Regions from separate parts of the Streptomyces platensis genome, predicted to be linked through region 2. Evidence: riboswitches for the same ligand, from Rfam matches in the RefSeq annotation. Region 2 holds a riboswitch; the other holds the start of a gene.
What was found. Region 2 has a riboswitch for glycine ahead of gcvT (glycine cleavage system aminomethyltransferase GcvT). Riboswitches for the same ligand answer to the same signal wherever they lie in the genome.

Region 1: it holds a riboswitch for glycine, as region 2 does, so the genes downstream of both, gcvP (aminomethyl-transferring glycine dehydrogenase) here and gcvT (glycine cleavage system aminomethyltransferase GcvT) in region 2, are expected to answer to the same signal.

Annotation. Positions count from the first base shown of each region.
Region 1 is NZ_CP023691.1:1,183,762-1,190,848, forward strand. It holds gene gcvP (aminomethyl-transferring glycine dehydrogenase) at 1-2,577, opposite strand, end outside; glycine riboswitch at 2,765-2,861, opposite strand; gene CP981_RS04885 (PRC-barrel domain-containing protein) at 2,976-3,359, shown strand; gene CP981_RS04890 (DNA polymerase IV) at 3,269-4,723, opposite strand; gene CP981_RS04895 (MerR family transcriptional regulator) at 4,790-5,395, opposite strand; gene CP981_RS04900 (bifunctional nuclease family protein) at 5,583-6,056, opposite strand; gene ftsR (transcriptional regulator FtsR) at 6,113-6,859, opposite strand; gene CP981_RS04910 (FHA domain-containing protein) at 6,877-7,087, opposite strand, start outside.
Region 2 is NZ_CP023691.1:6,094,831-6,101,917, reverse strand. It holds gene CP981_RS27165 (enhanced serine sensitivity protein SseB) at 1-311, opposite strand, end outside; gene CP981_RS27160 (AAA family ATPase) at 400-1,047, opposite strand; glycine riboswitch at 1,346-1,441, shown strand; glycine riboswitch at 1,442-1,559, shown strand; gene gcvT (glycine cleavage system aminomethyltransferase GcvT) at 1,593-2,720, shown strand; gene gcvH (glycine cleavage system protein GcvH) at 2,845-3,222, shown strand; gene glyA (serine hydroxymethyltransferase) at 3,349-4,608, shown strand; gene CP981_RS27140 (L-serine ammonia-lyase) at 5,077-6,462, shown strand; gene CP981_RS27135 (hypothetical protein) at 6,618-6,917, opposite strand.

The DNA of each region.
Region 1 (7,087 bases), 4.9 Mb from region 2:
CTCGATCATCAGCGTGCCGGCCACGGGGAACGACATCGTCGGCGCGTGGAAGCCGTAGTCGATCAGCCGCTTGGCCACATCGTCGATGCTCACCCCGGTCGCCTTGGTCAGCGGCCGGACGTCGATGATGCACTCGTGCGCCACCAGGCCGCCGGGGCCCGTGTAGAGCACCGGGTAGTGCGGCTCCAGCCGCTTGGCGATGTAGTTGGCGCTGAGGACCGCCACCTGAGTGGCGCGCTTGAGGCCGTCGCCGCCCATCAGCCGGACGTACGCCCAGGAGATCGGCAGGATGCCCGCCGAGCCCCAGGGAGCCGCGGAGATCGGCCCCACGCCCGTCTCGGGGCCCGCGGTGGGCTGCAGCGGGTGGTTGGGCAGGTACGGCGCCAGGTGGGCGCGTACGCCGACCGGGCCGACGCCGGGGCCACCGCCGCCGTGCGGGATGCAGAAGGTCTTGTGCAGGTTCAGGTGCGAGACATCGCCGCCGAACTTTCCGGGCTCGGCGAGCCCGACCAGCGCATTGAGGTTGGCACCGTCCACGTAGACCTGACCGCCGGCCTCGTGCACCGCCGCGCAGATCTGGGTGATGTGCTCCTCGAACACGCCGTGCGTGGAGGGGTAGGTCACCATCAGGACCGCGAGCTCGTCACGGTACTTCTCGATCTTGGCGTGCAGATCGTCCGTGTCGACCTCGCCGTCCTCACCGGTCTTGACGACGACGACCTTCATTCCGGCCATCACGGCGCTGGCGGCGTTGGTGCCGTGCGCCGAGGACGGGATCAGGCAGATCGTGCGCTGCTCGTCGCCGTTGGCGCGGTGGTAGGCGCGGACGGCCAGCAGACCGGCCAGCTCGCCCTGCGATCCGGCGTTCGGCTGGATGGAGACCTTGTCGTAGCCGGTGACCGTGGCCAGCCGCTCCTCCAGCTCCTGGATCAGCGTGAGGTAGCCCTGGGCCTGCTCGGCCGGCGCGAAGGGGTGCAGCTGACCGAACGCGGGCCAGGTGACCGGCTCCATCTCGGTCGTGGCGTTCAGCTTCATCGTGCAGGAGCCGAGCGGGATCATGCCGCGGTCCAGCGCGTAGTCCTTGTCGGCGAGGGTGCGCAGGTAGCGCAGCATCGCGGTCTCGGAGCGGTACTCGTGGAAGACCGGGTGGGCGAGGTAGTCGTCGTGGCGCAGCAGCCCCTGCGGCAGCGCGTCGGCGGCGGCCGCGTCCAGCTGCTCGACGTCGCCGGACACCCCGAAGGCACCCCAGACGCCGGCCAGCTGCGCCCGCCCGGTGGTCTCGTCACAGGCGATGCCGACCAGGTCCGCATCGATCTGCCGGAGGTTGACACCGGCCTCACGGGCGGCGGCGACGACCTCGGCGGCCCGGCCGGGCACCCGCGCGGTCAGCGTGTCGAAGTAGGTGCCGTGTGCGATCTCCACCCCGCCGGCCCGCAGGCCCTCGGCGAGGACCGCGGCGTAGCGGTGGGTCCGCCGGGCGATGGTCCGCAGGCCCTCGGGGCCGTGGTAGACCGCGTACATCCCGGCCATGACGGCGAGCAGCACCTGCGCGGTGCAGATGTTGCTGGTGGCCTTCTCCCGGCGGATGTGCTGCTCACGGGTCTGAAGCGCCAGGCGGTAGGCCTTGTTGCCGTCGGCGTCGACGGAGACGCCCACCAGACGGCCGGGGAGGCTGCGGGCGAACTGGTCACGGACGGCCATGAAGCCGGCGTGCGGCCCGCCGAAGCCCATCGGGACACCGAAGCGCTGGGTGGTGCCGACGGCGATGTCCGCACCGAGCTCACCGGGCGAGGTGAGCAGCGTCAGGGCGAGCAGATCGGCCGCGACGGTGACGATCGCACCCAGCTCGTGCGCCTGCTCGATGACGGCGCGGGGGTCCCGCACCGCGCCGGAGGCACCCGGGTACTGAAGCAGCACACCGAACACCCCGCGCTCGGCGATCTCGGCCGGAATGCCGTCGGACAGATCCGCGACCACGACCTCGACGCCGGTGGGCTCCGCACGGGTCTCGATCACGGCGATGGTCTGCGGCAGACAGTCGGCGTCGACCAGGAACACGCCCTGCTTGACCTTGCCGACCCGGCGGGAGAGCGCCATCGCCTCGGCGGCGGCGGTGCCCTCGTCCAGCAGTGAAGCACCGGAGGTGGGCAGTCCGGTCAGGTCGGCGACCATCGTCTGGAAGTTCAGCAGCGCCTCCAGGCGGCCCTGCGAGATCTCCGGCTGGTAGGGCGTGTACGCCGTGTACCAGGCCGGGTTCTCCATGACGTTGCGCAGGATCACCGGCGGGGTGAACGTGCCGTAGTAGCCGAGACCGATCATGGACGCCAGGACCTCGTTGCGCTCCGCCAGGTCCTTCAGCTCCTGGAGCACCTCGGCCTCGGTACGGGCCTGCGGCAGGCCGAGCGCCTCGGCGCTCTTGATCACATCGGGTACGGCGGTGGCGGTGAGCTCGTCCAGCGACCCGAATCCGATGTGCGCGAGCATCTTCGCCTGCGCCGCGTGATCGGGACCGATGTGCCGGCGCTCGAAGGGGGTGCCGCGTTCCAGCTCGGTCAAGGAGATGCGATTGGTGGTCATCTGCGGGGGCCTCCTGGTCGGTACGACCTACGAGGGGCACCACGGCACGGGTGCCCGGACGGCCTCCCCCTCTGTCATTCAACCTGAGAGCTTCACCGGCCCGCGCATGGCGGTCCGGCTTTCACCGTCGGTGAGGAGGGGTCCCGGCACTGTGGCTTCCGCGGCCCGCCCTGCTTTCCAGAGTGACCTCGTCCATGCGGTACGTGTGCCTGAGAGATTCCGGGGAGGATTTGCTCCTTCGGCGCCCTGGTCGCGAACGACAAGGACTCTCCCGCACGGGGTCTGCGGCCATTCGCCAGCCTACCAGCGTGGCTCTCGAAGGCTCCTTCGAGTGGCCGGGGCATGAAATGTGCCGTTTGGTAGTTGTCAGAGGGCAGTTGCGACCAATTGGAGGGGCCGTGCAAACCGATATCGATCCCCGAAGCCTGATCGGCCGCAAAGCGTTCGACCGCAATGGCGCGAAAATAGGGACCATCGACGAGGTCTACCTCGACGATGCGACGGGGGAACCGGAGTGGGCGGCCGTGCGCACCGGACTCTTCAGCCGGGATGCGTTCGTCCCCCTGGAGCCCAGCAAGATGGTCGGTGAGGGCCTGCACATCCCTTACGACCGCAAGCTGATCAAGGACGCACCGGACTTCGGCGTGGGCCGCCATCTCTCCCCTGAGCAGGAACTTCAGCTCTATCACCACTACCGACTGGATATTTCTTCCCCGACCGACCCGGTGTCCCCCGGCTCCGGCGACAAGAACTTCGGCAAGATCGCCGGCTCGGACGACTGACCGTCGGCCGGCGCCCCGCCCACCAGCGGCAGGGGCTCCCCCGGCCGCAGCGCCGGGTCCTCGACAGCAAAGGTCCGCACCCTCCCCGGTGCGGACCATGGCGTTTCGAAGCGGACGGTCACTCTCCCCACCCCGCTCCCCTGCACCCAGCCCGCGCCGAACTCGTCGTGGACCACGTCCAGCCCCGGATACCAGCGCCGCGGCCGCTCCTCCTCGGCCTCGTGCGGCTCCCGCTCCCCGTCGGCCTGCTCCACGGCCGCCGCGGTCGCGGCCTCCGCCGCCTCCCGCTCCGTCGCCAGCTGGGCGAACAGATCCTCCTGTGTGAAGTCCGCCAGCCCGCTGACACCCACACCCAGCAGCCGCACCCCGCCGGTGGTATCCACCGTCTCCAGCAGGCGCACAGCGGCCTCCCGTATCACCGCCGGGTCGTCGGTGGGCCCCCGGAGCGTCTCGGACCGGGTCAGCGTCGAGAAGTCGTAGTTACGCACCTTGATGACCACCGTGCGACCGGAACGCCCGGCCGCCCGCAGCCGCTGTACGCAGCGGTCCGCCAGCCGCAGCACCTCGCTCCGCACCCGCGTCCGGTCGGTCAGATCGACCTCGAAGGTGTCCTCGACGGAGATGGACTTCGCATCCCGCTCGGCCACCACGGGCCGGTCGTCCTGCCCCAGCGCCATCGCATACAGCCCCGCGCCGTGTGCCCTGCCCAGCAGCCGCACCAGCTCGGCCTCACCGGCCTCCGCGGTCTCCGCGACGGTGTGGATCCCGGCCCGGCGCAGCGTCTCGGCCGTCGCGGGACCCACCCCGGGCAGCGTCCGCACCGTCATCGGGCCCAGCAGCTCCCGTTCGGTGCCCGGCTCGATCACCACCAGCCCGTTCGGCTTGGCCGCCTCGGACGCGATCTTCGCCAGCATCTTGGCCCCGGCCAGCCCCACCGAGCCGGTCAGCCCCGTCGCGGAGCGGATGTCCCGCCGCAGCTTCTCCCCCACGGCCCGTACGGCCGCCGTCTCGGCCGGCACCCCGCCCGCCTCCAGGTCGACGAACGCCTCGTCCAGGCTCAGCGGCTCCACCAGCGGCGACAGCGCATGCAGCAGCTCCATCACTGCGTCACTCACTTGGCGGTAGAGCGTGAAGCGAGGACTGAGATAAGCGGCGTTGGGACACAGCCGACGCGCCTGGGCCGTCGGCATCGCGGAACGGACCCCGAAGACCCGGGCTTCGTACGACGCCGTGGAGACCACACCACGCACGCCGACACCGCCGACCACCACGGGCTTACCGCGCAGGCTCGGCTTGGCCGCCTGCTCGGCGGCCGCGAAGAACGCATCCATGTCCAGATGCAGAATCGTCGGGGCAGGTCTCACATCTCCGATGCTGCCCCATGCCACTGACAATCGGCCCGATGCCGGGCCGCGCGCTCCGCCGGGGCCTCAGCCGGCCCGGTTGCGGCGCCGTGCCAACTCGTCGTGCGGGTTCTTCCCGACCAGCGTCTCGCCGGTGTCCACGCGCTCCCCGTGGAGCTGTGACAGCGCGCCCTCCACGTCCCGCCACACCACGCCCACGGCGATCCCGAAGACGCCCTGGCCGCCCTGGAGCAGGTCCACGACCTGGTCGGGCGAGGTGCACTCGTAGACCGTCGCGCCATCGCTCATCAGCGTCATCCGCGTCAGATCCGCCAGCCCACGCGAGCGCAGATGCTGGACGGCGGTGCGGATGTTCTGCAACGACACCCCGGTGTCCAGCAGCCGCTTGACGATCTTCAGGACCACGACGTCCCGGAAGCTGTAGAGCCGCTGGGTGCCGGAGCCGTAGGCCGGCCGGATGCTCGGCTCCACCAGGCCCGTACGCGCCCAGTAGTCGAGCTGCCGGTAAGTGATGCCCGCTGCCGCACAGGCGGTCGGGCCGCGATAGCCGATGTTCTGCGCCTCGCAGTCCCCCGACACCGCCGCGGCCGGTGCCGGGGCAGGGTTCGCTGCTGCGCCCGAGTGGAGCGGCAACGCCCCTTCCGCCGCCATACCGTCGCCGGTGATTGCCACGCCGCCCTCCGTCCTCCACGTCCCGGACGGGACCTGCCACATCGACGGTATGCAGTCACTCGGGGTGCGTCAACGATCGCCGCGCTCGCCACGCCGAGTGATAATCACCCTACGAGTGGTTTCTCGTGACCCCGCACGGGGAAGGGCTGACTGTTTGGCCGGAAACAGGCGGTTCGCCTGGCCGGTATCACTGGCTGTTGGTCCCGAAGTCCTCGGGCGAGATCTGGTCGAGGAACTCGCGGAACTTCTCCACCTCGTCCTCCTGCTCGTCCGGGATGGCAATCCCCGCGTCGTCCAGCACACCGTCGGTACCGAAGATCGGCGTTCCGGTGCGCAGGGCCAGCGCTATCGCGTCCGACGGACGCGCACTGACCTCGACCCCGCTCGCGAAGACAAGTTCGGCATAGAAAACCCCCTCGCGCAGATCCGTGATGCGGACCTGCGTCAGCTCCTGGCCCACCGCTTCGAGCACGTCCTTGAAGAGGTCATGCGTCAGCGGCCTGGCAGGGACCATGCCCTGCTGGGCGAAGGCGATGGCGGTGGCCTCCCCTGGCCCGATCCAAATGGGCAAGTATCGGTCGCCTCCCACCTCCCGCAGGAGCACGATCGGTTGGCTGGAAGGCATTTCCACCCGGACACCCACGACGTCGAGCTCGTTCACACAGCAACCCTAGGACGTGCCCGGCCGGTTTGGGTAGTCGGGCACTCGTTTGCTCACTACAGCCGGACCCGCAGAGCGCTCTGCACCAAGGCCGCATGCAGCCGTACGGACAGCGTTGCCAGCTCCCTGGCGGTCGCTTCGGCATGCGCCCTGGTCTGCGGGTTACGGTGCCGCCGAAGGGGTGCAACGACCTGCTCGACCAGGCCCGCCTCACGCTCGGCCGCCGCCTTCACCGCACGCAGATGCCGCGGCTCCAGACCGAAACGGCCCAGGTCCGCGACAAGTTTGGCCACCGTGACGGCCTCGATGTCGTATCCGCCGTCGTCATGAGGGACGATGAGTCCGTACGACTCCCAGTCGGCGAGCGCCGCCTCGTCCACCTCCGCGGCGGCCAGCAGCTCGGCCCGGCCGATCCGGGCAGCCGTGGGGCGCTCCGTACCCGGGTCGTGGACGCCCTCGACCAGATCCCGGGAGGGTGCGGCCGGGGCCGGCAGCGGTACCTGCTCACCGCGCTCCAGGGCGTCCAGATGCTCCCGGATGACCTTCAGCGGCAGATAGTGGTCCCGCTGCATCCGCAGGACGGCGGCCAGCCGCTCGACATCCGCCTGCGTGAATTTGCGGTATCCGGAAGGCGTGCGCTTCGGCTCGACCAGCCCCTCGGCCTCCAGGAAGCGAATCTTGGAGATGGTGACCTCGGGAAACTCCCCGCGCAGCAGGGTGAGCACCGTACCGATGCTGACCGGCTTGCCGTCCGAGGAGGCGGCACCGGCAGAACCGGCGCCGCCTTTCGGTGTATCGCGCATATGCCTTCCCCGGCCGGTCAGATACCGGCGCCTCGCTGGCTCGCGTAGAAGACCAGGCGGAACTTGCCGATCTGGACCTCGTCGCCGGTGGCGAGGGCAACGGAGTCGATCCGCTCACGGTTGACGTAGGTGCCGTTCAGGCTGCCGACGTCGGCGACCGTGAAGAGACCGTCCGGGCCGCGACGGAATTCCACATGACGGCGCGAGACCGTCACATCGTCGAGGAAG
Region 2 (7,087 bases):
AACTCCCGGGCCGGGGCGACGGTGAAGGACATATGCGAGCCGATCACCCGCAGGAACTCCTGCTCGGAGCTGTAGACCGGGACGTAGTGCGCCCCGTCGAGCTCCACGGTGGGCAGATCGAGGCCGCGGGTGCCGGGACCCGCGCTCTCCGGACCGCCGCCTTCGGGCAGCGGCACCCACAGCCGGCTACGGCCGAGGACCTCGACGATCCGGCCGCCGGCGCCCGGGTGTCCGACCGACGCGGACAGCACCTCTTCGAGCTCGTTCGCCGGCCATGCCAGCTGCGGTATCCCCTGCTCCGGAAATGTCATTCGTCCCACCCGTTCCAAACCGCGCCATCTGGCCAAAGACCCTAGACGAGACGGCGCGCGGTGCGGCGTGCGGGGGCGTGCCCGGCGACTAATGGAAGGTGACCGTCTCCAGGGCTCTCGCCGACCGCCGGTCGAGGAGGGCGGCAGAGCAGAAGCCCTTGGGCAGCCGGGCCGATTCCGCGGCGCCGACCAGCCGGCCCACCGCCCCGCGGTGCCGGGCGAAGGCGTACCCCGACACCCCGCGGCCCCGTGACTCCTGGCCGGAAAGCGCCACCTCGGGCGCCACATCGAGTAGCACCAGATGCGCCCCGCGGCCGCCGCGCCGCGCCGCGCGCGCGATCCAGCGGCGCACCCACGCCAGCGTCCCGCAGTCGTGCACCACCACGCTGTCACCGGAGCGCAGCGCACGGCCCAGGGTCAGGTAGTGGGCGGCCCGGACCAGCGGGCGGTAGAGCCCGTACGGCAGCCGGCGCAGCCTGCCGTGCTCCCAGCGCTCACGGACGTCCTGCGAATCGATGCGGTGCACGACGGCGCCGTGCCCGTCCAGCGGCGGCACGACCCGGTGCATCAGGGTGCTCTTGCCGCTGCCCGGCAGCCCGGAGACCACCACCAGGTCGCCGGCCGGGAACCGCAGCTCGGTGGCGCCGGGCGGCCGCCGCTCGCCCCGCAGGTCCACGACCGCGGTGCGGCGTCCGGGCCGGATGACGGCCCGCCGCGTACGGCCGGTGCGGGACATGGCGGCGGACGGCGCCGTCGGCACGACGTCCGGGGGCACGACCCCTGAAGTCGCCCCGAATGCCGCTTCGCTGTGCACCGTGATCGCCCTCCCCGCCCGTTCTGGTCCGGTTCGAGTCCGTCCCCTACCCGCAGAGTGTCAAGAAAAGGTAATGCCCATCAAGGCGATTGTCCGATCTGCCCACGTCGTGGGCGGGGCGGCGGAGGGGGCTCCTTTATCCGGCGATCCCGTGCAATGATGTGGCCGCCACGTGCACATCACAGCTCACCTGTGCACCGCCAACTGCATACCGGCCGCTTGAACCCGCGCGGGAGAGTCCCCGGCCGCCACGGCGGGGCGCCGAAGGAGCAAGTCCTCCCTTGAATCTCTCAGGCCCCTATACCGCACGGGCGAGGCAGATCTGAAAAGCGAGCCGCTGCCCGGCTGACGGGCCGGCTCCACCCAAGGTGCAAACCGGGTCCGTTCGCGGGATACCGGTGAACCTCTCAGGTTCCGATGACAGATGGGGAGAACGTCTTGTCACCCCTGCCTGGGAGCCCGGAACCATGACTGATGCCCCCCGCCGTACCGCGCTGGACGCCACCCATCGCGGGCTCGGCGCGACCATGACCGACTTCGCCGGCTGGGACATGCCGCTGCGCTACAGCAGCGAGCGGGATGAGCATGTCGCCGTCCGTACCCGCGCCGGCCTCTTCGACCTCTCCCACATGGGCGAGATCACCGTCACCGGGCCGCAGGCCGCCGACCTGCTCGACTACGCGCTGGTCGGCAACATCGGCGGCGTGAAGACGGGCCGCGCCCGCTACACCATGATCTGTGAGGACAAGGGCGGCATCCTCGACGACCTGATCGTCTACCGCCTCGCCGACCAGGAGTACATGGTCGTCGCCAACGCCTCCAACGCCCAGGTGGTGCTGGACGCGCTGAGCGCGCGAGCGGGCGGCTTCGACGCCGCGATCCGCGACGACCGGGACGCCTACGCGCTGCTCGCGGTGCAGGGCCCGGAGTCCCCCGGCATCCTCAAGAAGCTGACGGACGCCGATCTGGACGGTCTCAAGTACTACGCCGGGCTGCCCGGCACGGTCGCCGGGGTGCAGGCGCTGATCGCCCGTACCGGCTACACCGGTGAGGACGGCTTCGAGCTGTTCGTCCGGCCGGCGGACGCGGTCGCCCTCTGGGAGGCGCTGACCGAGGCGGGCAAGGACGCCGGGCTGGTGCCCTGCGGGCTGTCCTGCCGGGACACCCTGCGCCTGGAGGCGGGCATGCCGCTCTACGGGCATGAGCTGACCACCGCGACGACGCCGTTCGACGCGGGTCTGGGCCGGGTCGTGAAGTTCGAGAAGACCACCAACGGCGGGGACTTCGTGGGCCGCGAGGCCCTGGCCGAGGCCGCCGAGCGTGCCGAGGCCCGGCCGCCGCGCAAGCTGGTCGGGCTGATCGCCCGGGGCCGCCGGGTGCCGCGGGCCGGGTACCCGGTCGTCACGGCCGACGGCACGGTCATCGGCGAGGTCACCTCCGGGGCCCCGTCCCCCACGCTCGGCAAGCCGATCGCCATCGCCTATGTCGACGCGGCCTACGCCACCGCGGGCACGGAGGGTGTCTGCGTGGACATCCGTGGAAGCCATGAGCCGTACGAGGTCACCGCGCTGCCGTTCTACAAGCGGCAGAAGTAACCGTTCACCGACGGCAGGCGGCGGCGCGCGCCCGCGCGTCTCACTGCGCAAGACGTGCCCCCGGACTTCGTCCGGGAGGTGCCCCCCTTCACGATCACACCCTCGCGTACAGGAGAATCGAGCCATGAGCAACCCCCAGCAGCTGCGCTACAGCAAGGAGCACGAGTGGCTGTCGGGCGCCGAGGACGGCGTCTCGACGGTCGGCATCACCGAGCACGCGGCCAACGCGCTCGGCGACGTCGTCTACGTGCAGCTCCCCGAGGTCGGTGCCACGGTCGCGGCGGGCGAGACCTGCGGTGAGCTGGAGTCGACCAAGTCGGTCAGCGACCTCTACTCGCCCGTCGACGGTGAGATCGCCGAGATCAACGAGGACGTCGTCAACGACCCCTCGCTGGTGAACTCCGCCCCGTTCGAGGGCGGTTGGCTGTTCAAGGTGAAGATCAGCGGCGAGCCGGGCGACCTGCTCTCGGCCGACGAGTACGCCGCCTTCATCCAGAGCTGAGCCCCCGGCTCTCCCCCGCTCCCGGGCCCGCCCGGACGGGAGCCCCGACCGCCACCGCCCGCGCGGAAGCTCCCCCGGACCCCGTCCGGAGAGGCCCCTCGCGCCCCTGACTCCCCAGGAACTCTCATGTCGCTTCTCAACAGCTCCCTCCATGAGCTCGACCCCGACGTCGCCGCCGCCGTCGATGCCGAGCTCCACCGCCAGCAGTCCACCCTCGAAATGATCGCGTCGGAGAACTTCGCCCCCGTCGCCGTCATGGAGGCCCAGGGCTCCGTCCTCACCAACAAGTACGCCGAGGGCTACCCCGGCCGCCGCTACTACGGCGGCTGTGAGCACGTCGACGTGGTCGAGCAGATCGCCATCGACCGCATCAAGGCGCTCTTCGGTGCCGAGGCCGCCAACGTGCAGCCGCACTCCGGTGCGCAGGCCAACGCCGCGGCCATGTTCGCGCTGATCAAGCCGGGCGACACCATCCTGGGTCTCAACCTCGCCCACGGCGGGCACCTGACCCACGGCATGAAGATCAACTTCAGCGGCAAGCTCTACAACGTGGTGCCCTACCACGTCGACGAGAAGACCAACCTGGTCGACATGGAAGAGGTCGAGCGCCTCGCCAAGGAGCACCGCCCCAAGCTGATCGTCGCCGGCTGGTCCGCCTACCCGCGTCAGCTCGACTTCGCCGCCTTCCGCCGCATCGCGGACGAGGTCGGCGCCTACCTCATGGTCGACATGGCGCACTTCGCCGGTCTGGTGGCGGCGGGCCTGCACCCCTCCCCCGTGCCGCACGCCCACGTGGTCACCACCACCACCCACAAGACCCTGGGCGGCCCCCGCGGCGGTGTGATCCTCTCCACCCAGGAGCTCGCCAAGAAGATCAACTCCGCGGTCTTCCCCGGTCAGCAGGGCGGTCCGCTGGAGCACGTGATCGCCGCCAAGGCCGTCTCCTTCAAGGTCGCCGCCTCCGACGACTTCAAGGAGCGCCAGCAGCGCACCCTGGACGGTGCCCGCATCCTGGCCGAGCGCCTGATGCAGGACGACGTCAAGCAGCACGGCGTCTCGGTCCTGTCCGGCGGCACCGATGTCCACCTCGTCCTGGTCGACCTGCGCGACTCCGAGCTGGACGGCCAGCAGGCCGAGGACCTCCTCCACGAGGTCGGCATCACGGTCAACCGCAATGCCATCCCGAACGACCCCCGCCCGCCGATGGTCACCTCCGGCCTGCGCATCGGCACCCCGGCCCTGGCCACCCGCGGCTTCCAGGCCGAGGACTTCCGCGAGGTCGCCGACATCATCGCCGAGGCCCTCAAGCCCGGCTACGACGCCGACGCCCTCAAGGCCCGGGTCACCGCGCTCGCGGGCAAGTTCCCGCTCTACCCGTCGCTGTGACGCGTCACCTCCGCTGAACCCCCGCCCGCCGCCATCCGGCGGGCGACGGGCCACGGAGCGTGAGCCCGGGGCCGACCGCCCCGGGCTCACGGCCGCCGGCCCGCTCCTCCCCCTCCCGCAGGTCCCGGCGGCTCCGGTGAGACCTGCGGCACACGGCACCGGCACGGCGGACGGCGACAGCCCCGCCACAGGACCGGTCCACCGGGCCCCGGCCCGCACCCGGATCCGGACGCCGGGCCCCGCCCACCTGGCCACCGGGCCCTCGACCGCCCGGCCCCCGGACGGCCGCCTTCCGGTTCCGTATCCACCCCGACACCAACTGTTACCGCTGACGACGGACGCCCGAGGGTTTCCGTCCGACGGCGCTGCGCCGCGTCCGCGTTACGCTCGACAAACGGCGCAGAAACACCCCCCTCCTGCCCCATTGCTCCACCCGTCCACCACGAGCAGACAAGGGAGTCCGCCCCCGTGGCCATCTCCGTCTTCGACCTCTTCTCCATCGGCATCGGCCCCTCCAGCTCCCACACCGTCGGCCCGATGCGCGCCGCCCGGATGTTCGCCGGACGCCTCAAGAAGGACGGCCTGCTCTCCCAGACGGTCCGCGTCCGCGCCGAGCTCTTCGGCTCGCTCGGCGCCACCGGCCACGGCCACGGCACCCCCAAGGCCGTCCTCCTCGGCCTCGAAGGCCACTCCCCCCGCACCGTCGATGTCGAATCCGCCGACGCCGAGGTCGAGCGCATCCGCACCTCCAAGCGGCTGCGGCTGCTGGGCGCCGAAATAGGCAGCGCCCACGAGATCGACTTCGATGAATCGGCCGAGCTGATCCTGCACCGCCGCCGCGCGCTGCCGTACCACGCGAACGGCATGACGCTCTTCGCCTACGACGCCGCGAACGCCCCCCTGCTGGAGAAGACGTACTACTCGGTGGGCGGCGGCTTCGTCGTCGACGAGGACGCCGTCGCCGGCGAGAACCCGATCGTGCCCGACGACACCGTCCTGACCCACCCCTTCCGCACCGGCGACGAGCTGCTGCGGCTGGCCCAGGACACCGGCCTGTCGATCTCCGCGCTCATGCTGGAGAACGAGAAGGCCTGGCGCACCGAGGACGAGATCCGCGCCGGGCTGCTGGAGATCTGGCAGGTCATGCAGGCCTGTGTGACCCGCGGGACGAGCCGCGAGGGCATCCTGCCCGGCGGGCTGAAGGTCCGCCGCCGCGCCGCCCACTCCGCCCGCCAGCTGCGCTCCGAAGGCGACGCCACCGCCCGCGCGATGGAGTGGACCACGCTCTACGCGATGGCCGTGAACGAGGAGAACGCGGCCGGCGGCCGGGTGGTGACCGCCCCCACCAACGGTGCGGCCGGCATCATCCCCGCCGTCCTGCACTACTACATCAACTTCGTGCCCGGCGCGGACGAGGACGGCGTCGTCCGCTTCCTGCTCGCGGCCGGCGCCATCGGCATGCTCTTCAAGGAGAACGCCTCCATCTCCGGCGCCGAGGTCGGCTGCCAGGGCGAGGTCGGCTCGGCCTGCTCGATGGCCGCCGGCGGTCTCGCCGAGGTCCTGGGCGGGTCCCCCGAGCAGGTCGAGAACGCCGCCGAGATCGGCATGGAGCACAACCTCGGCCTGACCTGCGACCCCGTCGGCGGCCTCGTCCAGATCCCGTGCATCGAGCGCAACGGCATGGCCGCCGTCAAGGCCGTCACCGCCGCCCGGATGGCGCTGCGCGGCGACGGCCGCCACCACGTGTCCCTCGACAAGGTCATCAAGACCATGAAGGACACCGGCGCCGACATGAGCGTCAAGTACAAGGAGACGGCGCGGGGCGGGCTGGCCGTCAACATCATCGAGTGCTGAGGGGGTGCCGGGCCCGGCCGCGCGTCGTCGATGACCGCGCCCCGGCCCGGCACTCGGATCGGGGCGCCGTGCCCATGTGGATACGGCGCCCCGAGGCGTAGGACCTGACCGGAAGCGGCCGGGGGCCGGATGCGGCCAGGGCGGCGCCCCCGGGTCTATCTGCCGATCTCCCAGGCGAAGGGCGGAAGTTCGCGGGCCCTGGAGTAGATGTCCAGGGCCTGGGGCGCGGGGACGAAGGGGTGGACCCGGGCACCTTCGAGGCCGGCCAGCAGGCGGGCGCAGTGGTGGACACAGCCGGCGGACTCCCGGCCGTGGCGGTCGACGATGGTGGCCGCGTCCCGTGGTCCCTCGCACGGTGTGGGGTCCTTGGCGGCGGCGGCCGGACAGCGCCCGTGGGACGCGGTGTGCGCCCCGGTGGTGCGCCACGGCGGCGGGGTGTCGAGTGGCTGGTTCATCGGTGCGTTCCCCCTGGTGGTGCGGTGGTACGTGCCGTGAGCGGCGCCGTGGCGGAATCGCTTCGCCGTCCCGGCGCCCAGGACAGTGCTGCTCGGCGCGGGACACGTCCATGCCGCCTTGGGGAAGACCTGGTCCGATCGTCAGCTATTCATGGGAATGGGTGCCCCGG